Regions from separate parts of the Streptomyces sp. NPDC127100 genome, predicted to be linked through region 2. Evidence: riboswitches for the same ligand, from Rfam matches in the RefSeq annotation. Region 2 holds a riboswitch; the other holds the start of a gene.

Region 1 (14,860 bases), on a different contig from region 2:
CCCCCCGTGCCAGAATGGGCGTCCCGCCGTCCGACCCGCGTCCCTCCGCACCGATGCACCGAGGTTCTCCCGTGTCCAAGCCCGTGGCCCGTGAGCCGCAGCGACGCAACGCGCGCTCCAACCGCGCGCGCATCCTGGCCACGGCCCGCCGGGAGCTCGGCCGGAACCCGGACACCACCCTGGAGGAACTGGCCCGGGCCGCCGGTGTCGTGCGGCGCACCCTCTTCGGTCACTTCCCGGGGCGGGCGGCGCTGCTGGAGGCCCTCGCCGAGGAGGCCTCCGAGGTGCTGCGGAGCACGATGGCGTCGGCCGGGGAGGGGGCGGGGCCGGCCGAACCGGCCGACCGCGCGCTCGCGTACTTCCTGCTGCTGATGTGGCCCGTCGGCGACCGCTACCGGATGCTGCTGGCGCTGGCCCGGCACGACCTGGGCGCGGAGCGCGTGGCCGAGATCCTCACACCGGCCCGCGCCGAGGTCACCGCCATCCTGGAGCGCGGCCAGCGCGACGGCACCTTCCCCGCCCACCTGCCGCCCGCCGTGCTGAGCGCCGGGCTGGAGGCGATGACGGTCGCCCTGCTGGAGCAGGTCAACACGGGCGCGCTGGAGGACGACGGCACCCGGGCCGCCGTCGCCTCGCTCGTCGCGGCCGGCGTGCCGCAGGACCGGGCCCGCACGGTCGTCGAGTCGGTGGCCCCGACGGTCCCGGCGCACCCGTCGGCCGACGACTGACCCCACCACCCCGCAGGCACCCGCCCCGCCCAGGCAGCAGCGCCGGGGCGGGCGAAGCCGTGCCGTGCCGCCTCTGCGGCGGACCCCCTCGACCGGCGCCGCCGCCGTGAAGTGACCGTGCGCGGACGCGTGGGCCGGCCGGCAGCGGGTACCCCGAGGACTGTTTGCACATCGGTGGGCAAGAATCTAACCTGAAAGTAGTCTGCACACCGATGGGCAATTAAGTCGCCCTCGTACCCGGGAGCCCTCATGCCCCTACTGGCCACCACACCCGTCGAGAAGATGGCCGGGCCGTACCCACGGCGCGGGTGGGCCCTGATCGTGCTGTGCCTCAGCCTGCTCATCGTCGTCATGGCCAACACGTCCCTGATCGTGGCCGCCCCGGCCATGACCACCGACCTGGGCCTGAGCAGCAGCGACCTCCAGTGGGTCATCGACGGCTACACCGTCCCGTACGCGGCGCTGATGCTGGTGCTGGGCGCGATCGGCGACAAGTACAGCCGTCGCGGCGCCCTGGTCACCGGCCTGGTGATCTTCGCGGGCGGTTCGGTGATGGGGAGCCTGGTCCACGAGACGGGCCTGGTCATCACCGCCCGGGCGGTGATGGGCGTCGGCGCCGCCGTCGTCATGCCGGCCACGCTGTCGCTGCTCGTCGCGATCTTCCCGAGGGGCGAGCGGGCCCGCGCCATCACGGCCTGGACCGCCACGTCCGGACTCGCCATCGCCGTCGGCCCGCTGGTCGCCGGCTGGCTGCTCGGCGACCACGCCTGGGGCTCGACCTTCCTGGTCAACGTGCCCGTCGCGGTCCTCGCCGTCGTCGGCGCGCTGCTCCTCGTGCCCCCGTCCAGGGCGGCCGGCATGGGCCGCATCGACTACGTGGGCGGCCTGCTCTCCATCGTCTCCGTCGGCAGCCTGGTCTACGCGACCATCGAGGGCCCGCACTTCGGCTGGGGCGCCGGTCCCGTCACCGCGGCCGTCGTGGCGGGCGCCGGCCTGGTGGCCTTCGTCGCCTGGGAGCTGCGGCACCCGCAGCCCATGCTGGACGTGCGCAGGTTCCTCCAGCGGCCGTTCAGCGGCTCGATGCTCGCCGTGCTGTTCTTCTTCTTCGGCACCTACGGCGCCATCTACTACTCCACGCAGTTCCTGCAGTTCGTCCTCGGCTACGGCGCTCTGGAGACCGGCGTACGGCTGCTGCCGCTGGCCGGGGCCGTGTTCGTCGGCGCCGCCGTCACCGGGCACCTCACCCCGAAGCTGGGCGTCAAGGCCATGATCGGGTCCGGCATGGTGATCGGCACCGCAGGCGTCTTCCTGCTGGTCCTCGTCGACAAGGACTCGACGTACTCCGGCTTCCTGGCCCCGATGCTGCTGCTCGGCCTCGCGATCGGCCTCAGCGTCTCCCCGGCCACCGACACCATCATGGGCTCCTTCCCGGAGAGCGAACTGGGCGTCGGCGGCGGCGCCAACGACACCGCGCTGGAACTCGGCGGCTCGCTCGGCATCGCCGTCCTGGGCTCCCTGCTCGGCACCGCCTACCGCGACGAAGTGGCCGACCTGGCGGGCGACCGGCTCCCGGCCGCCGCGCTGCACACCGCTCAGGACTCCGTCGGCGGCGGCCTCGCGGTCGCCGAGCAGATCGCGAGGACGCCCTCCGCCGGACCCCAGCAGGCCCAGGCCCTGGCCGACGCCGTCCACCAGGCCTTCGCCCACGGCGTGGCCACGACCAGCCTGATCGGCGGGATCATCATGGCCGCCGGCACCCTGATCGTCGTCGCCGTCCTGCCCGGCCGCCGCGGCGGCGCACAGCGGCGGACCGAGGAGCAGCCGGCACCCGCCCGCGACGCGGAGTACAGCGACTCCACGAGCTGACCGGCGCTGCGGCGGTCAGTCGGCCGGCCCGGCCAGGGCCGCCAGCTCCTCCGCCGTGCGCGGGCCCCCGGCCGGGTCCGCCAGCAGTCCCCGGGCGCACAGCAGCCGCGCCGCCGCCACCCCCCACGGCAGCCGCAGTCCCGCCGGGCCGAGCAGGTCGGTGCGGGCCAGCGTCGGCGCCGTGGGGCCGGTGTGCACCCCGGACGGGGTGAGCAGGGCGGCGTCGTCGGACCAGCGCAGCGCGAGATCCACGTCGTGGGTCGCCATCACCACCGTGGTGCCGCCCGCCCGCAGCCGGTCGAGGGTGTCGAGCAGCCGCTCCTGCCCGTCCGGGTCGAGCCCGGCGGTCGGCTCGTCGAGGACCAGTACCCGGGGCCGCATCGCGACCGCGCCGGCGATCGCGGCCCGCTTGCGCTGCCCGTACGACAGCAGGTGCGTGGGCCGGTCGGCCAGCCCGGCGATGTCCAGCGCGGCGAGCGCCTCCCCGACCCGGGAGCGGACCTCCGGATCCGGCAGCCCGAGGTTCAGCGGCCCGAACGACACGTCCTGGGCGACGGACGCGGCGAACAGCTGGTCGTCCGGGTCCTGCACCACCAGCTGCACGGTGGTCCGCAACCGGGTCAGCCCGGCCCGGTCGTACGTCACGGGCCGCCCGTCGACCGTCAACCGCCCGGCGCCCGGCCGCAGTCCGCCGCTGAGCAGCCGCATCAGCGTCGTCTTGCCGCTGCCGTTGCGGCCCAGCAGCGCGAGCGCGCGCCCCTCGCGCACCTCGAAGTCCAGGCCGGTCAGCACCTGAGGCCCCTCCTCGTACCCGAAGGACACACCCCGCAGGGCGACGAGGGCCGGTTCGGTGGGCTCGTTCACGTCAACGGCCTTTCCAGTACGAAGGTGAGCACGGCCAGCGCCGCCAGCAGCGCGACGCTCGCCGCCGTGAACGGCACGGAGACCCGGGCCTCGGGCACCAGGACGCGCAACGTGCCGTCGTAGCCGCGCCCGGCGAGCCCGGCCTGCAGCCGCGTCGCCCGGTCGAAGGCCCGCACGAACGCCGTGGCGCCGAGCCCGCCGAGCGAACGCCAGGCCGCGGCCCGGGTGGTGTGCCCCAGCCGCGCGGCCTGCGCCTCGCGGATCCGGCGCACGGAGTCCAGCAGCAGGAAACTCATGCGGTACGTCACCAGCGCCACGTCCACCACCGGCGCGGGCACCCCGGCCCGCACCAGCCGGGGCAGCAGGTCGGACATCGGCGTGGTGAACGCGAACAGCAGCACCCCGAGGGACGCCGCCGACGTGCGCAGCAGCAGCTCCCCGGCACGCACCGCGCCGCCGTCCGCCGCACCCACGAAGCCGCCCGGACCCCCGACCCGCACCAGCAGCGGCAGGGCACCGGTCACGCAGAACCCCAGCGGCACCCGGTACGCCCGCCACAGCCGCCGCCGGGGCACACCCGCCGGGCCGAGCAGCACCGCCAGCGCCGCGACCAGGACCAGTGCCGCGCCCGGCCAGGGCGGCAGCGAGATCGCGAGCACGGTCAGACCCAGCCCGAGCACCGCCTTGTCCACCGGGTGCCGGTGGCGCCACCGGCTGCTGTGCGCCGCCGCGTCGATCGGCAGCACTCAGTTCCCTTCGGGTGCGTTCGCGTCCTGCCGGGCGGCCGCCCGTTCCTCACCCTGCCGCCGGCCCCGGCGCAGACCGAAGTAGTAGGCCAGCACCCCCGCGCCGAGCGCCGCCTGCGCGGCGAACAGCGCGGACTCGATCTCCCCGGACGGCGGCTCGTACAGCGGCGAGAACCACGGCTCGTAGTCCGGCTCGATCTCCGTGATGGCCGTCTCCGCCTCGGCGTCGGCCCCGGTGAACGGCTCCTCCTTGTGGTCGCCGAGACCGAGCGCCAGCGGCAGCACCGCCAGCGCGGCCACGGCGAGCAGCAGCAGGAGGTTGATCTTCGTGTTGCGGTTCATCGGACGACGGCCTCCTCACGCTCGCCGGCCTTCGCCGGCAGCACGCCCAGACGGGTCAGCTCTCCCTTGCTGGACTGCACCAGGAGCCGCATCACGACCACCGTGAGCAGGCCCTCGCTCACCGCGAGCGGGACCTGTGTGACGGCGAAGATGGATCCGAACTTGCCGAGCGCGCCCAGGAACCCGCTCGCCGGGTCGGGGAAGGCCAGCGCGAGCTGCACGCTGGTGACGCAGTAGGTGGACAGGTCGGCGACGAACGCCGCGCAGAACACCGTGACCATCAGCGGCGCCCCGTACCGGCGCAGCAGGCGGTAGGTGCCGTAGCCCGCCCAGGGGCCGGCGATCGCCATCGAGAAGGCGTTGGCGCCGAGCGTGGTCAGCCCGCCGTGGGCGAGCAGCAGTGCCTGGAAGAGCAGGGTGATCGTGCCCAGGACCGCCATGACGGGCGGCCGGAACAGGACGGCGCCCAGACCGGTCCCGGTGGGGTGCGAACAACTCCCGGTGACGGAAGGCAGTTTCAGGGCCGACAGCACGAACGTGAAGGCTCCGGACGCCCCGAGCAGCAGCGTGCTCTCGGGATGCTCCCTGACCTCACGGGTGAGTGACCGTACTCCGTGGACGACGAACGGCGCGGACGCGACACCCCAGGCGATCGCGTGCGCCGGAGGCAGAAAGCCCTCGGCTATGTGCATGGCTCAGCAGACCCTCTCCAGCACCTCGTGGATGGACGACGCGCCTTGGCCGGTCTCCTGGCTGACGGGTACCACCGCCCGAACTCCGCCTTCCCGGGTCACAAGGACCCAGTGGCTGCCCGCGAGGGCCGGAGCCGGACTTCCCGATCACAGTGGCGAGGGCCGCACCGGTACTTCACCGGATTTCCCGTTCACCAAGGCGTGGCGACAGTAGTGCGCCCACGAGGGTGGTGACAAGCGGGCCTCCCGGCGGCCGGCACCGGGGGCCGCGGGGACTTCCGCGCCGGCACTGCGTCGTACGGGGCCGCGCGCCCCCGCCCGGCGTGTCGAAGATCTCAGCCCGAGGTGCCCCTGCCGTCGGGGGCGCCGCCGTCGGTGTCCCGGACCACCCGGGAACGCAGCTGCTGGCCCAGCGCCGTCCCCGCGGCGGTGAGGAAGACGAAGCTGTAGACGATCTGCAGGATCGTCACGAGCCGCGCCGTCTGGCTGTGCGGGGTGATGTCCCCGTACCCGACGGTGGCCAGGGTGACGACGGTGAAGTACAGGGAGTCGACCCGGGTGTGCAGCCCGTCGAACGCACCGGGCTGCTTGGCCAGGAGGTAGTAGGCCGCGGCGAAGACGTGCACGGACAGCAGGATCAGCAGGGAGATGGCCACGCCGGGGTGGGTGTCCGTGCGGCCGGTGAGGACGTGGCGGATCTGCCGCAGCAGCAGTACGGCCACGGCCGCCAGGCCCACGGCGAACAGAAGCCAGCTCGACACCGGGTGACGGGGGCCCAGCCGGTCGAGGGGCAGCAGGAAGTAGGCGGCGACGAGGCACACGACCGCTCCGCCCCTCGTCAGCCAGGGGCGCGCCGAACGCCAGGAGACGCCGGACCCGGCCCGGTCCGCCCGCCCGGTGCCCCCGCGGCCGGTCACCGGTCCGGCCCCGGGCCGGAACGCGCCTCCGCTCCCGCCCCTTCCGCCGGTCCGGGCTCCGGGGGGCTGCGGCGGACCGCCTGGGCGACGACGAAGGCGACCACCGACGAAATGACGATCAGCGGCATCTGTTCGTGCGCGTCCGCGCCCATCAGCAGTACCGCGAGCACCGAACTGGCCAGTGGCAGCCCCGTCACCGCGGCCATGGCGGCGGGCATGCCGAGGGCGAGGGCCGGGGTCACGCCGAAGCCGGGCAGGCCGGAGCAGGCCATGGCCGTGGCCGCGCCCAGCAGCAGGGAGGGGAAGATCGGACCCCCGCGCAGACTGCCCAGCGCGATGCCCCACGCCAGTCCCTTGCACGCGACGAGCGCGACCAGCGCGCCCACGGACCAGGCGTGCGGATGCGCGGCGAGCTGGGCGAGGGCGGCCTGCCCGGACAGCGCCGCCTCCGCCGGCGAACGGCCGGTGATCAGGGCGTACGCGGTGATGCAGACGCCGACCGCCGTGGCGCACAGGACGGTGCGGACGGCTGTGCGGTGCTCCGTCCAGGCCCTGGTGCGGCGGCCGAGCGCGCGGGCCAGGGTGACCAGGACCGCGATCAGCGCCGCCGTCGGGATGCCCCACAGGAAGTCACCGGCGTCGGGGGCGGTGCTCGGCGGCACGTCGGGCAGCGACAGAGCGCCGATGGTCAGGCCGGTCCACTGCCCGAAGCCGGTGAAGACCAGGGCGCCCGTCGCGCTGGCCAGCAGGCAGGGCAGCAGCAGGGCGACCATCCGGGTGCCGGCCAGCCCGGCGCCCTCCAGGAGCAGGACGGCAGCCGCCACCGGGCCGCCGAGGATGGTGGAGATCGCGGCGGTGGAGCCGGCCGTCGCCAGGATCGCGCCCGCCTTCGGATCCGCGCGCGCACCGGCCCGTCGCACCGCGAGCAGGGCGAGACCGCTGCCCACGGCCATCAGGGGCGCCTCGGGGCCCAGGACCACACCGAGCGGCAGGGTGGCCAGCGCGGCCAGGACGGCACCGGGCAGCGCCTCCGGCCCGACCGGCGCCTGGCCCAGGCCGTTCACCGGCACGTGCCCTCCGCCGCCCGGCATCCGGGTCACGATCGGCGCCAGGATCAGCCCCGCCAGCACCAGCGCGGGCAGCGGCCACCACCAGGGCGGGGTGGCGTACCCGGCGGCCTTCGGCAGCGAGGTCCACACCCAGTGCTGGAGCTCGTGCTGGAGGCCGACGAAGAAGAAGCAGGCCAGCGCGATGGGAATGCCGATCAGCACGCACAGCAGCAACAGCAGCAGGTAGCCGGGGCTGAGCAGGGTGTCGCGCAGGGACTGCTCGGCCCGGTCCGGGGCGGCGTTCTCCGGTGCGGCGGCCCGTCCCTCCGGCGCCGTCACGGGGCCGTCCGGCGCGGTCCCGGCACGGGCCCGGCGGGCGGCGGCAGGGGCTGTGTCGTCACGGGCCCTCCCCATGAAGCATGGTCCGCCCACCTCCCGGCGCGGACCGGCGGCCCGTCGCGCGTACGTGTGCATCGTGTGCGCTTCAGTTAACGCGAGAGCCCCCCACCCCGCATGCCACGCACCGCCCTCCGGGTCGCCGCCGCCCCGGGCGCCACGCCACCGCCCGCTTCCGGTCACACGTCCGGCGGGCCGCCGGACGTGGGTGCGCGCGGCGCCGGGGGAGGGCCCGCGTCTCTCCGGGCGACGGCGCGGTGGCGTTCAGCGGCGCAGCAGCCGGCGGGCCAGCACGGTCGCCGTGCCGGCGGCGGCCAGTCCGGTGACCGCGAGGGCCAGCGCCCGCGCCCGGCGGCCGGGCGGTGCGGGGCGCACGTCCGGTCCGGTGCCGTACGCGCTGCCCGGCACGCCGGTGTCCCCCGCGGAGCCGGGCAGCGCCGAGGCCAGCAGCTCCGCGAGGTGCACGCCCTCGTGCCCGCCGCTGTCGAACTCGTGGATCTGGGTGCGGCAGCTGAAGCCGTCGGCGAGCACGACGGTCGCCTCGTCCTCCTCCCGCAGCCGCGGCAGCAGCACCCGCTCCGCGCAGGCCTCGCTGACGTCCAGATGACCGCGCTCGAAGCCGAAGTTGCCGGCCAGCCCGCAGCAGCCGGAATCCAGCCGCTCGGCGTCCACGCCGGCCCGGCGGAGCAGTTCGCGGTCGGCGTCCCAGCCCATCACCGCGTGCTGGTGGCAGTGCACCTGCGCCAGCGCCTTCGCGGACCGCTCGGGCACCCGCGGCGGCTCGTAGCCGGGGGAGTGCCCGGTCAGCAGCTCCGACAGCGTGACCGTCCGCTCGGCCAGCCGGCGCACGTCCTGGTCGCCGGGGAACAGCTCCGCCGCGTCGGCCCGGAACACGGCCGTGCAGCTCGGCTCCAGGGCCACCACCAGACCGCCCGCCCGCACGTGCGGGGCCAGTTTGCGTACGGTCCGGGCGAGGACCCGCTCCGCCGTGCCGAGCTGCCCGGTGGAGATCCAGGTCAGCCCGCAGCACAGCGGTTCGGCCGGCAGCTCCACCCGCCAGCCCGCGTGCTCCAGCACCCGCACGGCCGCCCGGCCGACGTGCGGGTGGAAGTGGTTGGTGAAGGTGTCCGGCCACAGCAGCACGGTGCCGCGCCGCCCGTCTCCCTCCGGTTCGTGCCCGGCGAACCACTGCTCGAACGTCTGCGCGGCGAACAGCGGCACCTCCCGGTCCGACACCCCCGCGACGGCCACGGCGGCCCGGGACAGGACGGGCGTGTGCGTGAGCGCGTTGACGACCGGTCCGAGCCGGGTGCGGGCCACGACCCGTGCGAGCGCCGGCAGCCAGCCCATCGACCAGTCGGAGCGGGGCCTGCGCCAGGGCCGGCGCGCGTAGTGGTGGGACAGGAACTCCGCCTTGTACGTGGCCATGTCCACGTCCGCCGGACAGTCCTTCCTGCAGCCCTTGCAGGCCAGGCACAGATCGAGGGCGTCCTTGACCGCCTCCGAGCGCCAGCCGTCCCGGACCGCCGCGTCCCCGTGGCCGTCGAGCATCTCGAACAGCAGCCGCGCCCGGCCCCGCGTGGAGTGCTCCTCCTCCCGCGTCACCTGGTACGACGGGCACATCACCGTGCCCTCACTGGTGTGCTGGCGGCACTTGCCGACGCCGACGCACCGGTTGGCGGCCTGGGAGAACGAGCCGCCGTCGTGCGGGAACCGGAAGTGCAGGTCGCGGGGCTCGTAGGGGGCCCAGCCGGCACCGAGCCGCAGGTTCTCGTCGAGTCCGTGGGGCGCCACGACCTTCCCGGGGTTCATCCGGTCCAGCGGGTCGAAGACGGCCTTGAGCCGCCCGAACGCCTCCACCAGCTCGTCGCCGAACATGCGCGGCAGCAGCTCGCCCCGGCTCTGCCCGTCCCCGTGCTCCCCGGACAGCGATCCGCCGAACTCCACGACCAGGTCGGCGGCCCGCTCCATGAACCGGCGGTACGCCGCCACCCCGTCGGCGGTGTACAGGCCGAACGGGATGCGGGTGTGCACACAGCCCTGCCCGAAGTGGCCGTACAGACTGGGTCCGGTGTCGCCGAGGTAGCCGAACTCCTCGAACAGGGCCCGCAGCCGGCGCAGGTAGCCGCCCAGCTTCTCCGGCGCCACCGCCGAGTCCTCCCAGCCCTCGAAGGTGTCGTGCCTGCCCGGGACGTGGGCGGTGGCGCCGAGGCCGGCCTCGCGGACCTGCCACAGGTCCTGCTCGTGCGCGGGGTCGTCCATGAACGCGCAGTCGGCGTCGTGCTCCGAGCGGTGCACCGCCTCCAGCATCCGGTGTGCCCGCGCGTCCGCCTCCTCGGCGGTGTCGGCGCCGAACTGCACCATCAGGAACGCGTTCCCGTCGGGCATCCGGGCCAGCGCCTCCGGGTTGAGGCGCTTGATCCGTTCGTCGCGCACCAGCCGGGCGTCGACGCCCTCCAGGGCGATCGGCTCGTGCGGCAGCAGGTCGGGCACCGCGTCGGCGGCCAGCTCGACGCTGTCGAAGCCCAGCACCACCAGCGTGCGTTCCTTCACCACCGGCACCAGCTCCAGCTCCGCCCGCAGGACGGTGACCAGTGTCGACTCGCTGCCCACCAGCAGTCCGGCCACGTCGAAGCCGTGCTCCGGCAGCAGGGAGTCCAGGTTGTAGCCCGACACCCGGCGCGGGATGTCCGGGAACCGGCGGCGGATCTCGTCGGCGTAGGTGTCGCGCAGGGCCCGCAGCCGCCGGTACACCGTCGCCCGCAGGTCGCCCTGCCGCTCGATGGCGGCGTACTCCTCGTCACCGGTCTCCCCGCACCAGAAGCGGGTGCCGTCGTAGAGCAGCACCTCCAGGCGGGCGATGTTGTCGACGACCTTGCCGTGCGCCTGTGCGGTGGCCCCGCAGGAGTTGTTGCCGATCATGCCGCCGATGGTGCAGTTGGCGTGGGTGGCGGGCTCGGGCCCGAAGCGCAGGCCGTGCGGGGCGAGCCGGCGGTTGAGGTCGTCCAGCACGATGCCGGGCTGGACGACACAGGTGCGCGCGTCGGGGTCCACGGACTCCACGCGGGTGCAGTACTTCGACCAGTCGAGCACCACGCCGGCGTTGGTGCACTGCCCGGCCAGGCTGGTCCCGCCGCCCCGCGACAGCACCGGCGCGCCGAACTCCCGGGCCACTGCCACCGCTTCGGCGCCCGCCTCGGGGGTACGCGGGACGACCACGCCGATCGGCGTCTGCCGGAAGTTCGACGCGTCCGTCGAGTACGCGGCCCGGCTGCCCGCGTCGAACCTGACCTCGCCGTCGACCCGCTCGCGCAGCGCCGCCCGCAGCCCGGCCGTGTCGACCGGTGGCGGCGCTCCGTCCCGGACGACGGGTTCGGGCAGGTCCAGCGCGCCCATGGGCCCTCCTCGGCGAGATGTACGGTGCGACTCACGGCCTGCCGCGGGTACCCCGCCGCACGTCACGGCAACCTCCGGGTGGCGGTGGGCGTCCGGAAGGACGCGGTCCGTGTCGTTGTTGGGCCGAACGGGTGAGTTGACGTAAGAATTGGCTGGTGCACGCATTGAAGGCGAGTGGAATCGGGGGAGCCGGTGAACAGCTACGACGTCACCGATGAACAGTGGGAAGGGCTCGCCCAGGTCGTTCCGTTGCGCGGGCGCGACGCCTGGCCGTCGTCGGTCGGCCATCGCGCGCTGCCGGAGGCGGAGACGGAGGCACGCCGGCGCTTCGTCGTCCTGCGGGTCAACGTCTTCGCGGACGCCCGCGAGGTCGCCGAGACGCTGATGGCCGGCATTCCGGTGCTCCTGGACCTGACCAACGCCGAGACCGAGGTCGCCAAGCGGGTGCTGGACTTCAGCACGGGCGTCGTCTTCGGCCTGGCCAGCGGTATGCACCGGGTCGACCGCAACGTGTTCCTGCTGACACCGGCGGGGACCGAGGTGAACGGCCTGATGGAGGGCGCGGCCGGGGTCCCGGGGATGTGACGGCGGTGGGCCCCCGCACCCTCGGGGGCCCACCGGGCACACCCAGGCCCCGCGCGCCGGAGACGGACGCCCCCGGGGCACGGACACCCCGCTCGCGCCCCTCGATCGTAGGAACGCCGGCCAGGCGGAACGGTTCCGCGTGCGGGCGGCGTCCTACGGTCCGCACATGGCCGTGTCACCCCCGTCGACGGCGTCAGCGTCGACGGCCTCCCCAGCCCCAGCCCCCGCCCCGCCGCACCCGGACCGACCGTGCGTCACGGAGCTGCGGCTGTCCGCCTTCGCCCGGCACCGGCGTGCCCGGATCCCGCTCGCGCCCCTCACCCTGCTCGCCGGGCCCAGCGGCTGCGGCAAGACCAGCGCGCTGCGCGCGTACGAGGCGCTCGCCCGGCTCGGGGGCGGCGCGGAGCTCGGCACGGTCTTCCCCGACCCGGTCGCGTGCGTCCCCGAGCGGGCCCGGCCCGACGCCCAGCGGCGCCGCGGCTTCCGCATCGGCTGCACGGTCGACGGCCCCGAGGGCCCGGTGAGCCTCGACGTGGCCGTGCAGGCGGAGCCCGAACTGCGCATCGTGGGGGAGCGGCTGACGGCCGGCGGACTCGTCCTGCTGGAGACCGCCCTGCGCGACCCCGGCCGGCGCGTCGTGCAGGCCGCCTGGCACACGGCCGGGTCGGCGCCGGTCACCCGCGCCCCGCTGCCCGACGACCGGCTCGGCACCCCGCTGCTCCCGCTGCGCGTGGCCGGCAAGACGGACGGACAGCGCAGGGTGCTCGCGGCGGCCGAGCAGACGGTGGTCGCCCTCCGCTCCGTCTTCGCCTGCGACCCGCGCCCCGCCAGGATGCGCGCGCCCGTGCCCAGCGGTGCCGGACGGCTGCTCGGCGGCTGCGACAACCTCGCCGACGTCCTGTGGCGCACCCGGACCGAGTGCGGCCGGCGGCACGCCCAGTTCGTCGCCGCCGTACGGGCGGGATGCGCGGGCCCGGTCGAGGACGTCCTGGCCGAACCGGCCGCCGGCGGTGCGGTCCGCGCGCTGCTGGACCGGGGCGACGGCATCCGCACCGGGCTCCCGCGCCTCGGCTACGGCGAGCTGCGCTACCTCGCCCTCGCGCTGGTGCTGTTCACCGGTCCCGGCGTGCTGGAGGTCGACCCGGCCGGCGAGGTGCCCGCCGCGCTGCAGACGCTCACCGTCCTCGCCGACGGCCTCGACCGCGGCCTGGACGTGTGCCAGCGCGCCGAACTGCTGCGGCTGGCGGCGCGGATGTGCGACCGCGGGCACATCCGCCTCGTCGGCGCCGTCGCGGACGCCTCGTGGGCGGCGGCACCGGGCGTCACGGTGGTACACCTGGGGCCGTGACCGACCGACCCCACCCCTCACCGGACCTGGCGGCGCTCCAGCGCAGACTGGCCGCGTTCGCCGCCGCGCGGAACTGGCAGCCGTACCACACCCCCAAGAACCTCGTCGCCGCCCTCAGCGTGGAGGCCTCCGAGCTCGTCGAGATCTTCCAGTGGCTGACGCCCGAGCAGTCGGCCCGCGTCATGGACGACCCCGGGTCCGCGCACCGCGTCCGGGACGAGGTCGCCGACGTCCTGGCGTACCTGCTCCAGTTCTGCGAGGTGCTCGGCATCGACCCGCTCGCCGCGCTGGACGCGAAGATCGACCGCAACGAGTCCCGGTTCCCGGCGGCCGGCGGGCACGACCGGCGGGAGGGGCACGGAGGCTGACGCCGGGGTGAAATCGGGGAGTCGCACACTCCGTTATCACTCTCCGCAGTCGAATGCGGGTCCGTATCCTCTTTGTTGTCCGAATATTTCTGCCCAGCTCTGGCTTTTCGCCCCACACGCCTTCACTCTGGGTAGTGGACAGCGAAGTTCGAGTGGACGCGCCGCACGCGCGTCCGGGCAGACGGGGGCAGCGCATGGACGCGGTGCGGCTCATCGTGACGAGTGGGCGGGCCCTGGCCGCCGGCGGCGAGGTGCCGGACATACTGACGGAGGTGTGGCAGGCGCAGGCCCTGGCCCAGGCGATCGGCAGCCGGCTGGCGGTCCACGGACCCCCCGAACTGCGCGGCGAGGCCCTGGGACTGACCGAACTGGCGGGCCGTGGCTGCGGGGTGCTGAGCACCCCGGCCCTGGCGCCGGGCGAACTGCGCGCCGCCCAGCTCACCGAGCTGGGCGACGCCCGCCAGGCACTCATGTGCCTCGGCACGCTGCTCGGCGAGATAGGCATCGCCCTCGTCGGCATCGCCTGCACGGTGGAGGACGAGGGCACGTACTGGCAGTGCATGGAGGCGATCGACGCGGCGGACGAGTCGCGGGACCGGGTCCTGGAGATGCTGCGCAGACTGGCGGACCGGGACGCGGCGGCACCGGCGCGGGAGGCGGGCTGACCGCCTCCCTCGGGACGCGGCGCGCGCCCGTCGCCCGTTCACCCGACGGCGGCCGGGTCCGCGATGTGGCACGCCGGAGCCTGTCCGGAGGACGCCGCCCGAGCAGGCAGGATGGAAGGCATGGAACTCCGTATCTTCACCGAGCCCCAGCAGGGGGCCACCTACGACACCTTGCTCACCGTGGCGAAGGCCACCGAGGACCTCGGCTTCGACGCCTTCTTCCGCAGCGACCACTACCTCGCCATGGGCTCCGCGGACGGCCTCCCCGGTCCCACCGACGCCTGGATCACCCTCGCCGGCCTGGCCCGCGAGACCCGGCGCATCCGGCTCGGCACGCTCATGACGGCCGGCACCTTCCGGCTGCCCGGCGTGCTCGCCATCCAGGTCGCCCAGGTCGACCGGATGTCCGGAGGCCGCGTCGAGCTCGGCCTGGGCGCCGGCTGGTTCGAGGAGGAGCACAAGGCGTACGGCATCCCCTTCCCCAAGGAGAAGTTCGCCCGCCTCGAGGAGCAGCTGGCGATCGTCACCGGCCTGTGGGCCACGGAGGCCGGCAAGACCTTCGACTTCCACGGGAAGTACTACGACCTCACCGAGTCGCCCGCGCTGCCCAAGCCCGCGCAGGCCAAGGTCCCCGTGCTCATCGGCGGCCACGGCGCCACCCGCACCCCGCGGCTGGCCGCGCAGTACGCCGACGAGTTCAACATCCCGTTCGCCTCGATCGAGGACACCGAGCGCCAGTTCGCCCGGGTGCGGGCCGCCGCCGAGCAGGCCGGCCGCGGCGCCGACGCGCTGACCTACTCCAACGCCCTCGTCGTCTGCGTCGGCAAGGACGACGCGGAGGTCGCCCGCCGGGCCGCCGTCATCGGCCGCGAGGTCGACGAGCTGAAGGCCAACGGCC
Region 2 (14,860 bases):
GCGGGCCGCGTGTTCGGCGGTCGCGTCGGAGAGGGTGGCCTTGCCATCGGCGGTCGCGCTGCCGCGGCCGGGGCCGAGGGCGGCGTCGGCCCAGCGGGCGATGCGGGCGGCGCCGGACAGGCCGGAACGCGCCATTCGGGCCAGTTCCGACCGGGCCGGTGTGCCCTCCGGGGGGCGCGGTGCGGCGCGGTGCGCGCGCCGCTGGTTGATCGCTCTGGGGGCGGCGGCCAGGGGTCGCGGACGGACGAGTCGAAGCCTGGAGTCGCGCGGGATACGGGACGTCACGGGTGCAGTCTTCCGGTTGACGGTCCGAAAACCCAAACGGAATGCCCGGGGTGGCGGCGAGGAGGGTCTGTGCGGGGCCTCGGCAGGCGGCCCGGGCGGTGGATCCGGCCATGGGTACGGCCCTGAACGGAACCTGAGCGGCGCACGGCGGGGCGGGGCCCGCCGGGGTCACACCAGGGGGGTCATGAAGCGGCGGAGGGTCTCCTGGTAGGTGTCCGGGTCGGCGTTCCACATGGCGCCGTGCGGGGCGCCCTCGACGGTGTGGAGGGAGACGAGCCGGGGGTGGGCGTCGGCGAAGCGGCGGGTGAACCGCCAGGGGGCGACCGTGTCGTCGGGGCCGTGGAAGACCAGGGTCGGCACCGAGAGGGCCTCGTGTCCGGCCGGTTCGGCGCCGCCGTCGGCGTGCAGTCCGGCGCGGCCCTGCGCGGCGCGGACCGCGAGCGGCAGCAGTACGCCGGGCGTGCGGCGGGCGGCGGCCAGGGCGCGCAGGGTGGTCTCCCAGCTGAGGACCGGGGAGTCCAGGACGAGCCCCGCGATGCGGTCGCGGGCGGTGGAGCGCGCGGCGGTGCGCAGGGCCATGGTGGCGCCGGTGGACCAGCCGAGCAGGACGACCTGGCGGGCACCGTGGTCGAGGGCGTAGTGGACGGCGGCGTCCACGTCGTGCCACTCGGTCTCGCCGAAGTGGTGCAGTCCGTCCGGCGAGGGCGGGGCGCCGGCGTCGCCGCGGTGGGTGGGGACCAGTACCGGGACGTGCCGTTCGTGCAGGGGCGCCATGAGGTTCAGGGCGTGCTCGCGGGTGGCTCCGAGGCCGTGCACGGCGATGATCCAGGTGGGGCGGGCGCCGGTCACGAACCAGGCCGGGAGCGGGCCGAGTTCGCCGGGGACGTCGACGTCGGTGTAGTCCAGGCCGAGGGCGGTGCCGGGGGTGCCGACGTACAGGTTGGGGGTGAACCAGGCCCGGTCGCCGGCGTCGAAGGAGCCGTGGGTGACGCCTTCGAGGCGGCGCACGACGGTGTCGGCGCCGTGCTGGGCGCCGTCGAGCACCGGGCCGACGACGGCGTGCGACGCGTCGCCCGCGAGGCCGTAGCGGCCGGGGCGGAGCGCGGCGAGGTCCCGGGTGAGGGTGATCTGCCCGGCGGCGGCCCCGTGCACGGTGAGCCGGGGTTCGGTGGGCAGGGGGCGGCCGGGGGGCGCCTTGAGCGCGGCGTCGCTGGCCAGTCGGCCGGCGGCGACGCTCGCTGCGCCGGCCGCCGCCAGGGCTGCGGTGACTGCGGCGGCCGTTGCTGTGACAGTGCGCATGAGGCCAGTCTCCCGGTGGGGTCCGTGGGCGGCCAGCGGGCGGACGACACGGAGTGACGGCGCCCGGCCGGGCCCGGTGCCGTGGGCCGACTCGACTGCCGGTACCCCGGAAGCCGCCCGGTAACCTCTCCGGCCACCCGCCGGCGGGACCCGGCCGGCCCGCGGGTGCCCGGCGACAGGCAGCTCCCGTCCCACCTCGCGGCTCGCCGCGGGCCGTCGCCCGCCGGAACGTGCCGGTCAGGTCGGCTGGCCGTAGCCGTGCAGGCGCTGCGTCACCTCGTCCAGCTGGGCCGGTGTCAGCAGGGACGGGGTGCGGCCGGGGACCGAGGAGGCCGTGAGCCACAGGCGGCACATCCACTCCAGCTGGGCGGTGCGGTCGTAGGCCTGGTCGAGGGTGGCGCCGTAGGTGACCGTGCCGTGGTTGCGCAGGAGGCAGCCGGTGCGGCCGGCGAGGGCGGCCAGCATGTGGCGGGCGAGTTCGCCGGTGCCGTAGGCCGCGTAGGGGGCGACCCTGACGGGGCCGCCGAGCGCGGCGGCCATGTAGTGGACCAGCGGGAGCTCGGGGACGAGCAGGGAGACCGCCGTGGCGTGCACGGCGTGGGTGTGGACGACGGCCCGGGCGTCGGTGGTGCGGTACACGGCGAGGTGCATGGGCAGCTCGCTGGTGGGGACCAGCGCGCCCAGCACCTGCCGGCCGTCCAGGGCGACGCCGGTCACGTCACCGGGGGCCAGCCGGTCGTAGGGCACGCCCGACGGGGTGACCAGCACCGTGTCGCCGACCCGCACCGAGACGTTGCCTGAGGTGCCGACCACCAGCCCGTCGGAGACCGTCCGCCGGGCCGTCGCGACGAGTGCCTCCCACGCCTCGGACTCCTCCGCGGACACCTCTCCGGCCATCGACTCCGTCACAGTCCACGCCTCCCGTCGGGCGTCCCGCACGCCCCTCGCCGCGCCGTGGTCCGGCGCCTCGCGGCGATCCTGCCAGGCATGTCTCCGGAGAGCGTCGGCGCGGGTACGCAGCGCAGGCGTTCACGGAGGTCACGACCCCGTTTCCGGTCACCATGACGCCCGGTCCAGTTCATCTTCCGTTCACTCTGGTTACCTACGTTCGACGCGCCAATGACCTCGAACGATTGCCTGGGTAAATGGAAAGCTTCTCGCTGATCCTCGCGATTGTGGTGGTAACCGCACTCGCGTTCGATTTCACGAACGGTTTCCACGACACCGCGAACGCGATGGCAACGACCATTTCGACCGGTGCACTCAAACCCAAGGTCGCGGTGGCCATGTCCGCCGTGCTGAACCTTGTGGGCGCCTTCCTCTCGGTGGAGGTCGCCAACACGATCTCCAAGGGTCTCGTCGACGAGACCGGCATCCGTCCCGAGGTCATCTTCGCCGCGTTGGTCGGCGCGATCCTCTGGAACCTGCTGACCTGGCTGGTCGGACTGCCGTCCAGCTCCTCGCACGCCCTGATGGGCGGCCTGATCGGCGCCGCCGTCGCCTCGGCGGGCATCGGCGCCGTCCACGGCGACGTCCTCGTCACCAAGGTGCTCCTGCCGGCCGTCGCCGCCCCGATCGTCGCGGGCGTCGCGGCGATGCTCGCCTCCCGGCTGACGTACTCGCTCGGCCGCAAGGCCGACGGCAGGGCCGCGGAGAAGGGCTACCGCGCCGGGCAGATCGCCTCGGCCGGCCTGGTCTCGCTCGCCCACGGCACCAACGACGCCCAGAAGACGATGGGCATCATCACCCTCGCCCTGATCGCGGGCGGTTCCCTCGCCCCCGGCTCGAACCCGCCCGTGTGGGTCATCCTGTCCGCGGGCCTGGCCATCGCGCTCGGCACCTACCTGGGCGGCTGGCGCATCATCCGCACCATGGGCAAGGGCCTGACCGACCTCCAGCCGCAGCAGGGCTTCGCCGCCCAGACCAGCGCCGCCACGGTCATCCTGGCCTCCTCCCACCTCGGCTTCTCCCTCTCCACCACGCACTCGGTCTCCGGTGCGGTCATGGGCGCGGGCCTCGGCCGCAGGGGCGGCGTGGTGCGCTGGTCGACGGCCACCCGCATGTTCGTCGCGTGGGGCCTCACCCTGCCGGCCGCGGCCCTGGTCGCCGCGCTCGCCGAGTGGGTCTGCGGCTTCGGCGACTGGGGCACGGCGCTCGTCGCGGCCTTCCTCGTCGCCTCCAGCTTCGCGATCTGGCGAATCTCCCGGCGCGAGGTCGTCGACCACACCAACGTCAACGGCGGCGACGAGCCGGAGCCCGAGCCGGCCGGCGTGGTGACCACGGCGATCGCCGCCGTCGTCCCGCCGCCCGCGGGCGCCGCGCCCGACGTCCTCGCGGCGTCCTTCCCGGCCCAGGCCGGCACCGACTCCAAGGCCCCGTCGGCCGCCACCACCGTCTGAGCCCGCGTCCCGGGTACGAAGGAAGAGAACCACCATGTCTATCGACTGGGCAGCCCTCGGCTCCGTCTTCGGGGTCAGTCTCGTGGCCACCGTCGCTCTGGTGGCCCTGTTCACCCTCGGCATCGTCGGCCTCTCCCGCCAGGAGCGGGCCGCCGCCCGGGGCGGGTCCGCGGCGCTCGCGGTCACCGGCGCCTACGCGTGCTTCGCGGCCTGCGCGGCTGCGGTGGCGTACGGGATCTATCTGATCGTCGCCTGACCACAGGGCGCACACCGTGCGCGGGGCGCGGGGCGGACTCCACCGTCCCGCGCCCCGCGCTTTTCGCATGCCGGCGCACACCGCCCGCGTGTGGGCTCTCGCACACTCCCCCGGCGCAGGTCAACAGCAAGTTGACGGGTGTTCGCGGGCCGTGGTGGACTGCCGGAGCCATTACGGCGGCAGGAGAGGAAGCCGGTGCGAGTCCGGCGCGGTCCCGCCACTGTCACCGGGGCAGTACGCAGGTACGGCCCCGGGAGCCAGGAACTCTCACCGCCGATTTCGTCGAACCAGGGCGTGGACACCCTGAGTGAGGACATATCGCCATGCGCGGCTGCCGTTCCGGGCTCACCAGCGACACACTTCCGCTTCCCCTTCCCGCGGCCGGCTGAGCCGTGCGCGCCGAACGCGTCTTCGCGTACGGCGCCGCCGCCGGCCTCCTCGGCGACCTCCTCCTCGGCGATCCGCGCCGTGGACACCCGGTCGCCGTGTTCGGCCGTGCCGCCGGCGCCGTGGAACGGGTGCTGTGGCGTGACCACCGGGGCTGGGGCGCGCTGCACACCGCCGTGTGCGCCGGTGGCGCCGTCGCCCTGGGGGCCGCCGCCGAACGCGCCGTCCGCCGCTCCCCCGCCGCCTCCGTCGCGCTGACCGGCGCCGCCACCTGGGCCGTCGTGGGCGGGACCTCGCTGGCCCGGGAGGCCCGCGCCGTCGGCCGGGCGCTGGAGGCCGGGGACGTCGAGGCGGCCCGGGCCCGGTTGCCGCACCTGTGCGGACGGGACCCGCAGGCGCTGGACGCCGACGGGATCGCCCGGGCCGTCGTGGAGTCCGTCGCCGAGAACACCTCCGACGCGGTCGTGGGCGCCCTGGTGTGGGGCGCGCTCGGCGGAGTGCCGGGGCTGCTCGGCTTCCGGGCCGTGAACACCCTGGACGCCATGGTCGGCCACCGGTCCCCCCGCTACCGGCGGTACGGCTGGGCCTCGGCCCGGCTCGACGACCTCGCGGGCTGGCCGGGCGCCCGCCTGACCGCCGTACTGACCACCGCGGCCGGCGGCAGCCCCGCGGGGGCCGTACGGGCCTGGCGGGCCGACGCCGCACAGCACCCGAGCCCCAACGCCGGGCCCGTGGAGGCGTCCTTCGCGGGGGCCCTGGGCGTGCGGCTCGGCGGGACCCTGTCGTACGGCGGGCGGGTGGAGCACCGGCCCGTCCTCAACGGGGCGGCCGGTCGCGCCGTCCGGGCCGGATCCGGTGACATCGAGCGGGCGGTGAGGCTGTCCCGGCGCGTGGGCTGGCTGGCGCTGGGCGTGTGCGCGGGCGCGCGGCTGCTGGTGCGCGGGGCCGGCCGGAAGGGACGTACGTCATGAGCGGTGGCCTCCTCGTCGCCGGCACCACCTCCGACGCCGGCAAGAGCGTCGTCACCGCCGGGATCTGCCGCTGGCTGGTGCGGCAGGGCGTGAAGGTGGCGCCCTTCAAGGCGCAGAACATGTCCCTCAACTCCTTCGTGACCCGTGAGGGCGCCGAGATCGGGCGCGCGCAGGCCATGCAGGCCCAGGCGTGCCGCGTCGAGCCGACCGCGCTGATGAACCCGGTGCTGCTCAAGCCGGGCGGCGAGCGCAGCAGCCAGGTCGTGCTGCTCGGCAAGCCGGTCGGGGAGATGAGCGCCCGCGGCTACCACGGCGGGCGGCAGCGGCAGCTGCTCGGCACGGTGCTCGACTGCCTGGCCGAGCTGCGGGACACGTACGACGCGGTGATCTGCGAGGGAGCGGGCAGCCCGGCCGAGATCAACCTGCGCCGCACCGACATCGTGAACATGGGGATCGCCCGGGGCGCCGGTCTGCCGGTCCTGGTCGTCGGCGACATCGACCGCGGGGGCGTCTTCGCGTCCTTCTTCGGCACGGTGGCCCTGCTGTCGCCCGAGGACCAGGCGCTGGTCGCCGGGTTCCTCGTCAACAAGTTCCGCGGCGACGTGTCGCTGCTGGAGCCCGGCCTCGACATGCTGCACGGCCTCACCGGGCGGCGGACGTACGGCGTCCTGCCCTTCCGGCACGGGCTCGGCATCGACGAGGAGGACGGGCTGCGTGTCTCATTGCGCGGGACGGTGCGGGAGTCCACGGTCGCGCCGCCGGTCGGCGAGGACGTGCTGCGGGTCGCGGTCTGCGCGGTCCCGCTGATGTCCAACTTCACGGACGTGGACGCGCTCGCCGCCGAACCCGGTGTCGTGGTGCGCTTCGTGGACCGGCCGGAGGAGCTGGCCGACGCCGACCTCGTGATCGTGCCGGGGACGCGCGGTACCGTCCGGGCGCTTCAGTGGCTGCGGGAGCGGGGGCTGGCGGACGCGATCGCGCGCCGGGCCGCCGAGGACCGGCCGGTGCTCGGCATCTGCGGCGGGTTCCAGCTCCTCGGCGAGCACATCGAGGACGAGGTCGAGTCCCGCGCCGGGCACGTCGACGGGCTCGGGCTGCTGCCCGTGCGGGTGCGGTTCGCCCGCGAGAAGACCCTCACCCGGCCGGTGGGCGAGGCCCTCGGCGAGCGCGTCGAGGGGTACGAGATCCACCACGGGGTCGCCGAGGTGACGGGTGGGACCCCCTTCCTCGACGGCTGCCGGGCCGGCCGGACCTGGGGCACGCACTGGCACGGCTCGCTGGAGTCGGACGGCTTCCGGCGGGCCTTCCTGCGCGAGGTGGCCGCCGCCGCGGGCCGCCGCTTCGTGCCGGCCCCCGGCACCTCGTTCGCCGCGCTGCGCGAGGAGCAGCTCGACCGGCTCGGCGACCTGATCGAACAGCACGCGGACACGGACGCGCTGTGGCGGCTCATCGAGTCCGGCGCGCCGCAAGGACTGCCCTTCATTCCACCGGGAGCGCCCGCATGAGCACAGTGTTGTTGTTGTCGACCGCCGACACGGACCTGCTGGCGGCCCGCGCGTCGGACGCCGCCTACCGGATCGGCAACCCGACCGGGGTCGACGTCCGGGAGGACCTGCCGGCCCTCGTCGAGGGCGCCGACGTCGCCGTCGTACGCCTGCTGGGCGGCAAGCGCGCCTGGGAGGACGGGCTCGCCGCGCTGAAGGCCGCGGGCGTCCCGACCGTGCTGCTCGGCGGCGAGTCCGTGCCGGACGCGGAGCTGATGGCGGAGTCGTCGGTGCCGGCCGGGGTCGTGGCGGAGGCGCTGCGCTACCTGGTCGAGGGCGGCCCCGCCAACCTCACCCAGCTCGCCCGGTTCCTGTCGGACACGGTACTGCTGACCGGCGAGGGCTTCGACGAGCCGCGGAAGATGCCGGAGTACGGCGTCCACGGCTCCCGGGCCGTCCTGGAGGGCCGCCCGACGGTCGGCGTGCTCTTCTACCGCGCCCACCAGCTCAGCGGCAACACCGCCTTCGTGGACACGCTGTGCGACGCGATCGAGGCGCGCGGCGCCAACGCGCTGCCCGTGTACTGCGGTTCGCTGCGCGGCGCGGACGCGGGGCTGTACGAGCTGCTGGGCCGGGCCGACGCCCTGGTCGCCACCGTCCTCGCCGCGGGCGGCACGCACGCCTCGCAGGCGTCGGCGGGCGGCGACGAGGAGGCGTGGGACGTCGGCGCGCTGGCCGACCTGGGCGTGCCGGTGCTCCAGGGGCTCTGCCTCACCTCGTCGCGCGCCGCCTGGGAGGCGTCCGACGCGGCGCTCTCCCCGATGGACGCGGCGATGCAGGTGGCGATCCCGGAGTTCGACGGGCGCCTGGTCACCGTGCCGTTCTCCTTCAAGGAGCAGGGGCCCGACGACGTACCCGTCTACGCGGCCGACCCCGAACGGGCCGGGCGGGTCGCCGGGATCGCCGTACGGCACGCGGCCCTCGGGCACAAGCCGAACGCCGACAAGAGGCTCGCGCTGGTCTTCACCGCGTACCCGACCAAGCACTCCCGGGTGGGCAACGCGGTGGGGCTCGACACCCCGGCGTCCGCGGTCCGGGTCCTGGACGCGCTGCGGGACGCGGGGTACTCGCTCACCGACTACCCGTCCGGCGGCGACGAGCTGATCCACCGGCTGATCGAGGCCGGCGGCCACGACGTGGAGTGGCTGACGGAGGACCAGCTCGCCGCCGCCCCCGCGCGGGTGCCGCTGGCCGACTACCGGGCCTGGTTCGAGAAGCTGGACCCGGAGCTGCGGGAGGCGATGCGGGAGGCGTGGGGCGAGCCGCCGGGCTCGCTGTACGTCGACGGGGACGACATCGTGCTGGCCTCCCTCCAGTTCGGGAACGTCGTCGTCATGATCCAGCCGCCGCGCGGCTTCGGGGAGAACCCGATCGCGATCTACCACGACCCCGACATGCCGCCGTCCCACCACTACATGGCGGCCTACCGCTGGCTGGAGCACGGTTTCGGCGCCGACGCGGTCGTGCACATGGGCAAGCACGGCACGATGGAGTGGCTGCCGGGCAAGGGCCTCGGACTGAGCGCCGGCTGCGCGCCGGACGCGGTGCTGGGCGACCTGCCGCTGATCTACCCGTTCATCGTCAACGACCCCGGCGAGGGCACCCAGGCCAAGCGGCGCGGACACGCCACGGTGGTCGACCACCTCGTCCCGCCGATGGCGCGCGCCGACACCTACGGCGACCTGGCCAAGCTGGAGCAGCTGCTCGACGAGTACGCGCTCGTCTCCGACCTGGACCCCGCGAAGGCACCGGCGGTCCGCGCGCAGATCTGGACGCTGGTCAAGGCGGCCGAGCTCCACCACGACCTGCACGTGGACGACCAGCCGGACGACGACGCGTTCGACGAGTTCGTCATGCACATCGACGGCTACCTGTGCGAGATCAAGGACGTGCAGATCCGCGACGGCCTGCACGTCCTCGGCGCGGGTCCGGTCGGCGAGCCGCGCGTCAACCTGGTGCTGGCGGTGCTGCGCGCCTCGCAGGTGTGGGGCGGGCGGGCGAACGCGCTGCCGGGTCTGCGGGCCGCGCTGGCCGCGCACTTCGGGCTGGTGGAGAAGGAGCTGCTGGCCGAGCCGGGCGCTCCGGTGAAGGTGCCGGCGGAGCTGACCGGCCTGGTCGAGGGCCCCTCCCGGTCGGCCGCCGACGCGATCGACCTGCTGGAGCAGCTCTGCCGGCGGTTCGCGGAGGGCATGGAGTCCCGGGACTGGGACGTCGCGGACGTACCGGGTCTGGTGCGGGAGGTGCTGGGTGCCGAACTGCCCGACGCGGTCGCCGTGCTGGAGTTCGCCTGCCGGGAGGTCGTGCCGCGGCTCACCCGGACGACCGACGAGATCGGCCACGTCCTGCACGCGCTGGACGGCGGTTACGTCCCGGCCGGGCCGTCCGGCTCGCCGACCCGCGGCCTGGTCAACGTCCTGCCGACCGGCCGGAACTTCTACTCCGTCGACCCCAAGGCGATTCCCTCCCGGCTGAGCTGGGAGGTCGGGCAGTCCCTCGCGGACTCGCTGCTCCAGCGCTACCTCCAGGACACGGGCGAGTACCCGAAGTCCGTCGGCCTGACGGTGTGGGGCACGTCCGCGATGCGCACCCAGGGCGACGACATCGCCGAGATCCTCGCGCTGCTGGGCTGCCGTCCGGTCTGGGACGACGCCTCGCGCCGGGTCACCGGCTTCGAGGTGATCCCCCCGGCCGAGCTGGGCCGGCCGCGCATCGACGTCACGGTGCGCATCTCCGGCTTCTTCCGGGACGCGTTCCCGCACGTCGTCGGGCTGATCGACGACGCGGTGCGGACGGTGGCGGAGCTGGACGAGCCGGCCGGGGCCAACTACGTGCGGGCGCACGCCGACGAGGACACCGCCGAGCACGGCGACCGGCGCCGGGCCACGGCCCGCGTCTTCGGCTCCAAGCCCGGCGCGTACGGGGCCGGGCTGCTGCCGCTGATCGACGCCCGCAATTGGCGCTCCGACGCGGACCTCGCCGAGGTGTACGCGGTGTGGGGCGGCTACGCCTACGGCCGCGGGCTCGACGGGCGGGCGGCGCGCGGTGACATGGAGACGGCGTTCCGGCGCATCGCGGTGGCGGCGAAGAACGTCGACACCCGCGAGCACGACCTCGTGGACGCCGACGACTACTTCCAGTACCACGGCGGCATGGTCGCCATGGTGCGGCACCTGACGGGCGCCTCTCCCGAGGCGTACGTCGGCGACTCCGCCACGCCCGACCAGGTGAGGACCAGGACGCTCGGCGAGGAGACCCACCGGGTGTTCCGCGCCCGGGTCGTCAACCCGCGCTGGATGGCGGCGATGCGGCGGCACGGCTACAAGGGCGCCTTCGAGATGGCGGCCACCGTGGACTACCTCTTCGGCTACGACGCCACGGCCGGGGTCGTGGACGACTGGATGTACGAGAAGCTCAGCGCCGAGTACGTCTTCGACGCGGAGAACCGGGACTTCATGAGGAAGTCCAACCCCTGGGCACTGCGCGGCATCACCGAGCGGCTGCTGGAGGCCGCCGACCGGGGGCTGTGGGCGGAGCCGGACGCGGAGACGCTGGAGCGGCTGCGCGCCACCTATCTGGAGCTCGAAGGCGACTTGGAGGGCGACGACAAGTGAGTACCCCGTTCCCGTTCACGGCCGTCGTCGGACAGGACGACCTCCGCCTGGCCCTGCTCCTCAACGCCGTGAGCCCGGCCGTCGGCGGTGTGCTCGTGCGTGGTGAGAAGGGCACCGCCAAGTCCACGGCGGTGCGCGCCCTGTCCGCGCTGATGCCGGAGGTGGACGTCGTCTCCGGGTGCCGGTTCTCCTGCGACCCGGACTCCCCCGACCCCGCCTGCCCGGACGGACCGCACGCGCCGGGGGCCCGCGAGTCCCGGCCGGCGCGGATGGTCGAGCTGCCCGTCGGCGCCTCCGAGGACCGGCTGGTCGGTGCCCTGGACATCGAGCGGGCCCTGTCGGAGGGCGTGAAGGCCTTCGAGCCGGGCCTGCTGGCCGACGCGCACCGCGGGATCCTCTACGTCGACGAGGTCAACCTCCTCCACGACCACCTGGTCGACCTGCTGCTGGACGCCGCCGCGATGGGCGCCTCGTACGTGGAGCGCGAGGGGGTGTCCGTGCGGCACGCCTCGAAGTTCCTGCTCGTCGGCACGATGAACCCCGAGGAGGGCGAGCTGCGGCCGCAGTTGCTCGACCGGTTCGGGCTCACCGTCGAGGTCGCCGCCTCGCGCGAGCCCGACCTGCGGGTGGAGGTCGTGCGGCGCAGGCTGGCGTACGACGACGACCCGGCCGGTTTCGCCGCCCGGTGGGCCGGCGAGGAGGCCGCCGTGCGGCGGCGCATCGTGGCCGCCCGCGAGCTGCTGCCGTCGGTGCGGCTGGGCGACGGGGCGCTGCGGCAGATCGCGGCGACCTGTGCCGCCTTCGAGGTGGACGGCATGCGCGCCGACATCGTGATGGCGCGTACGGCGACCGCGCTGGCCGCGTGGGCCGGGCGGACCGACGTGCTGGCGGAGGACGTCCGGCAGGCCGCGCTGCTGGCCCTCCCCCACCGGCGGCGGCGCAACCCCTTCGACGCTCCGGGGCTGGACGAGGACAAGCTCGACGAGACCCTGGAGGAGTTCGGCGGGCAGGACCAGGGCGACGGCGACGACGATCCGGACGATCCGGGTCCCGGCGGCGGCCCCGGCGGACAGCCGGAGCCCGACGACGGGCCCGGGGGCGACGGCGACACCGCCGCGCGTCCCGAGGCCGGGGAGGGCGGGGAGGGCGGGGAGCCGCAACCCTCGTCCGGCGGCGTCGGCGAGCAGTCGCCCGTGCGGGCCGCCGAGCCGTTCCGCGCGCGCGTGCTGAGCGTGCCCGGGCTCGGAGAGGGTGCCGCCGGGCGGCGCTCGCGGGCGCGGACCGAGCACGGGCGGACCACCGGGGCCCGGCGTCCCCGGGGCGCGCTGACCAAGCTGCACCTGGCGGCCACCGTGCAGGCGGCCGCCCCGCACCAGCGGGCGCGGGGGCGCAGCGGGCCCGGGCTGGTGGTGCGCCGGGACGATCTGCGGCAGGCGGCCCGTGAGGGGCGCGAGGGCAATCTCGTGCTGTTCGTCGTGGACGCGTCCGGGTCGATGGCGGCGCGGCAGCGGATGGGCGCGGTGAAGGGTGCCGTGCTGTCGCTGCTGCTGGACGCCTACCAGCGGCGGGACAAGGTGGGGCTGGTGACCTTCCGGGGGTCGGCGGCCGATGTGGCGCTGCCGCCGACGTCGTCGGTGGACGCGGCCGCCGCCCGGCTGGAGTCGCTGCCGACCGGGGGCCGTACGCCGCTCGCGGCCGGGCTGCTGAAGGCGCACGAGGTGCTGCGGGTGGAGCGGCTGCGGGACCCGGCGCGACGGGCGCTGGTCGTGGTGGTGACGGACGGGCGGGCGACCGGTGGCCCCGAGCCCGTGGCGCTGGCCTCGCGGGCCGCGCGGCTGTTCGCGGCGGAGGGCGTCGCCTCCGTGGTCGTGGACTGCGAGTCGGGGCCGGTGCGGCTCGGGCTCGCCGGGCGGCTCGCGGGTGACCTGGGCGGTACGGCGGTGACGCTCGACGAGCTGCGGGCGGACTCCATCGCCGGTTTGGTGAAGGACGTGCAGAGGAGGGCCGCGTAATGCCGAAGGGGCAGCCGAGTGTGGTGCCGGACGACGGACTGACGACGCGTCAGCGGCGCAACCGTCCGCTGGTCGTCGTGCACACGGGCGTGGGGAAGGGCAAGTCGACCGCCGCCTTCGGGCTGGCGCTGCGGGCCTGGAACCAGGGGTGGCCGATCGGGGTGTTCCAGTTCGTCAAGTCGGCGAAGTGGAAGGTCGGCGAGGAGAACGCGCTGCGGGTGCTCGGCGCCAGCGGTGAGGGCGGGTCCGTCGACTGGCACAAGATGGGCGAGGGCTGGTCCTGGGTCCAGCGGGACATCCAGGGCGACAACTCGACCAACGAGGAGAAGGCCCGGGAGGGCTGGGAGCAGGTCAAGCGCGACCTCGCCGCCGAGACGTACCGGCTGTACGTGCTGGACGAGTTCGCCTACCCGATGCACTGGGGGTGGGTCGACACCGACGAGGTCGTGTCCGTGCTGCGCGACCGGCCCGGGACCCAGCACGTGGTGATCACCGGGCGGAACGCGCCGGAGCCGCTGGTGGAGTTCGCCGACCTCGTCACCGACATGTCCAAGGTCAAGCACCCGATGGACACGGGACAGAAGGGGCAGAGGGGCATCGAGTGGTGACCTCCGCCGTTCCCCGGCTGGTCGTCGCCGCGCCCTCCTCGGGCAGCGGCAAGACCACCGTCGCCACCGGCCTGATGGCCGCGCTCGCCGCGCGGGGGCTCGCCGTGTCCCCGCACAAGGTGGGGCCGGACTACATCGATCCCGGGTACCACGCGCTCGCCACCGGGCGGGTGGGGCGGAACCTCGACGCGTACCTGTGCGGGCCGGAGCTGGTCGGGCCGCTGTTCGCGCACGGTGCGCGGGGCTGTGACATCGCCGTGGTCGAGGGCGTCATGGGGCTGTACGACGGGGCGGCGGGCGAGGGGGAGCTGGCGTCCACCGCGCAGGTGGCGAAGCTGCTGCGGGCGCCGGTGGTGCTGGTCGTGGACGCGTCGTCGCAGTCGCGGTCGGTGGCGGCGCTGGTGCACGGGTTCGTGTCCTTCGATCCGGAGGTGCGGATCGGGGGCGTGATCCTCAACAAGGTCGGCTCGGACCGGCACGAGGCGTTGCTGCGGGAGGCGCTGGACTCCGTCGGGGTGCCGGTGCTGGGGGTGCTGCGGCGGGCGCCGCAGGTGGATGTGCCGTCCCGGCATCTGGGGCTGGTGCCGGTCGCCGAGCGGGGTGCCTCGGCCGTCGAGGCCGTCGCCGCGATGGCCGCGCAGGTCGCCGGCGGCTGTGATCTGGAGGCGCTGGTCGGACTGGCGCGTGGTGCGGGTGCGTTGGCGGGTGCGGCCTGGGACGCGGCTGAGGCCCTGGCCTCCTCGCCCCCGCCGCCCCTTCCCGTCCCGTCCCCCGGGGCCACCGCCCCCGGACCCCCGCTTCGGCCCGGACGGTCTCGTCCTCGAACGCCGGACGGGCTGAAGCGCGTCGCCGTCGCCGGTGGGGCCGCGTTCACGTTCTCCTATGCCGAGCACTCCGAGCTGCTCGCCGCCGCCGGGGCCGAGGTCGTCACGTTCGATCCGCTGCGGGACGAGGAGCTGCCCGAGGGGACCGGCGGACTGGTGATCGGGGGCGGGTTCCCGGAGGTGTACGCCTCCGAGCTGTCCGCCAACGAGGCGTTGCGCGAGAGCGTCGCCGAGCTGGTGCTGAGCGGGGCTCCCGTCGCCGCCGAGTGCGCGGGGCTGCTGTACCTGTGCCGGGAGCTGGACGGGCTGCCCATGTGCGGGGTGCTGGACGCCTCCGGGCGGATGTCGGAGCGACTGACGCTGGGGTACCGGGACGCCGTGGCCGTGAGCGACGGCGTGCTGGCCGCCGCGGGGACGCGGATGCGGGGGCACGAGTTCCACCGGACGGTCGTGGAGCCGGGGGCCGGGGCGGCGCCGGCGTGGGGGATGCGGGCGCCGGAGCGGCGCGTCGAGGGATTTGTGGAGCACGGTGTGCACGCGAGCTATCTGCACACGCACTGGGCGTCCGAGCCCGGTGTCGCCCGTCGGTTCGTGGAGAGGTGCCGGACGTCATGAGCAGCAGGCTGATCGGGGTGGGTGTCGGGCCCGGGGACCCGGAGCTGGT

The links. A riboswitch is a leader RNA that binds a small molecule or an ion and turns the genes downstream of it on or off. The one in region 2 is predicted to bind cobalamin.
Positions count from the first base shown of each region.
Region 1: linked by a shared signal. The riboswitch ahead of ACFWJB_RS32050 (energy-coupling factor ABC transporter permease) and the one ahead of ACFWJB_RS20090 (cobalamin biosynthesis protein) in region 2 are both predicted to bind cobalamin.

Region 1 covers NZ_JBHXFL010000056.1:23,663-38,522, forward strand. The annotation lists gene ACFWJB_RS32025 (TetR/AcrR family transcriptional regulator) at 72-728, shown strand; gene ACFWJB_RS32030 (MFS transporter) at 978-2,594, shown strand; gene ACFWJB_RS32035 (energy-coupling factor ABC transporter ATP-binding protein) at 2,610-3,458, opposite strand; gene cbiQ (cobalt ECF transporter T component CbiQ) at 3,455-4,204, opposite strand; gene ACFWJB_RS32045 (energy-coupling factor ABC transporter substrate-binding protein) at 4,205-4,546, opposite strand; gene ACFWJB_RS32050 (energy-coupling factor ABC transporter permease) at 4,543-5,238, opposite strand; cobalamin riboswitch at 5,268-5,452, opposite strand; gene ACFWJB_RS32055 (potassium channel family protein) at 5,574-6,155, opposite strand; gene ACFWJB_RS32060 (chloride channel protein) at 6,152-7,618, opposite strand; gene ACFWJB_RS32065 (FAD-binding and (Fe-S)-binding domain-containing protein) at 7,865-10,996, opposite strand; gene ACFWJB_RS32070 (cell division protein SepF) at 11,189-11,581, shown strand; gene ACFWJB_RS32075 (ATP-binding protein) at 11,748-12,929, shown strand; gene ACFWJB_RS32080 (nucleotide pyrophosphohydrolase) at 12,926-13,297, shown strand; gene ACFWJB_RS32085 (DUF6099 family protein) at 13,492-13,962, shown strand; gene ACFWJB_RS32090 (LLM class F420-dependent oxidoreductase) at 14,083-14,860, shown strand, end outside.
Region 2 covers NZ_JBHXFL010000021.1:44,458-59,317, reverse strand. The annotation lists gene ACFWJB_RS20115 (hypothetical protein) at 1-285, opposite strand, end outside; gene ACFWJB_RS20110 (alpha/beta hydrolase family protein) at 454-1,584, opposite strand; gene ACFWJB_RS20105 (class II aldolase/adducin family protein) at 1,822-2,481, opposite strand; gene ACFWJB_RS20100 (anion permease) at 2,730-3,983, shown strand; gene ACFWJB_RS20095 (hypothetical protein) at 4,018-4,239, shown strand; cobalamin riboswitch at 4,377-4,527, shown strand; gene ACFWJB_RS20090 (cobalamin biosynthesis protein) at 4,632-5,597, shown strand; gene ACFWJB_RS20085 (cobyric acid synthase) at 5,594-7,102, shown strand; gene cobN (cobaltochelatase subunit CobN) at 7,099-10,752, shown strand; gene ACFWJB_RS20075 (putative cobaltochelatase) at 10,749-12,764, shown strand; gene cobO (cob(I)yrinic acid a,c-diamide adenosyltransferase) at 12,764-13,372, shown strand; gene ACFWJB_RS20065 (cobyrinate a,c-diamide synthase) at 13,366-14,811, shown strand; gene cobI (precorrin-2 C(20)-methyltransferase) at 14,808-14,860, shown strand, end outside.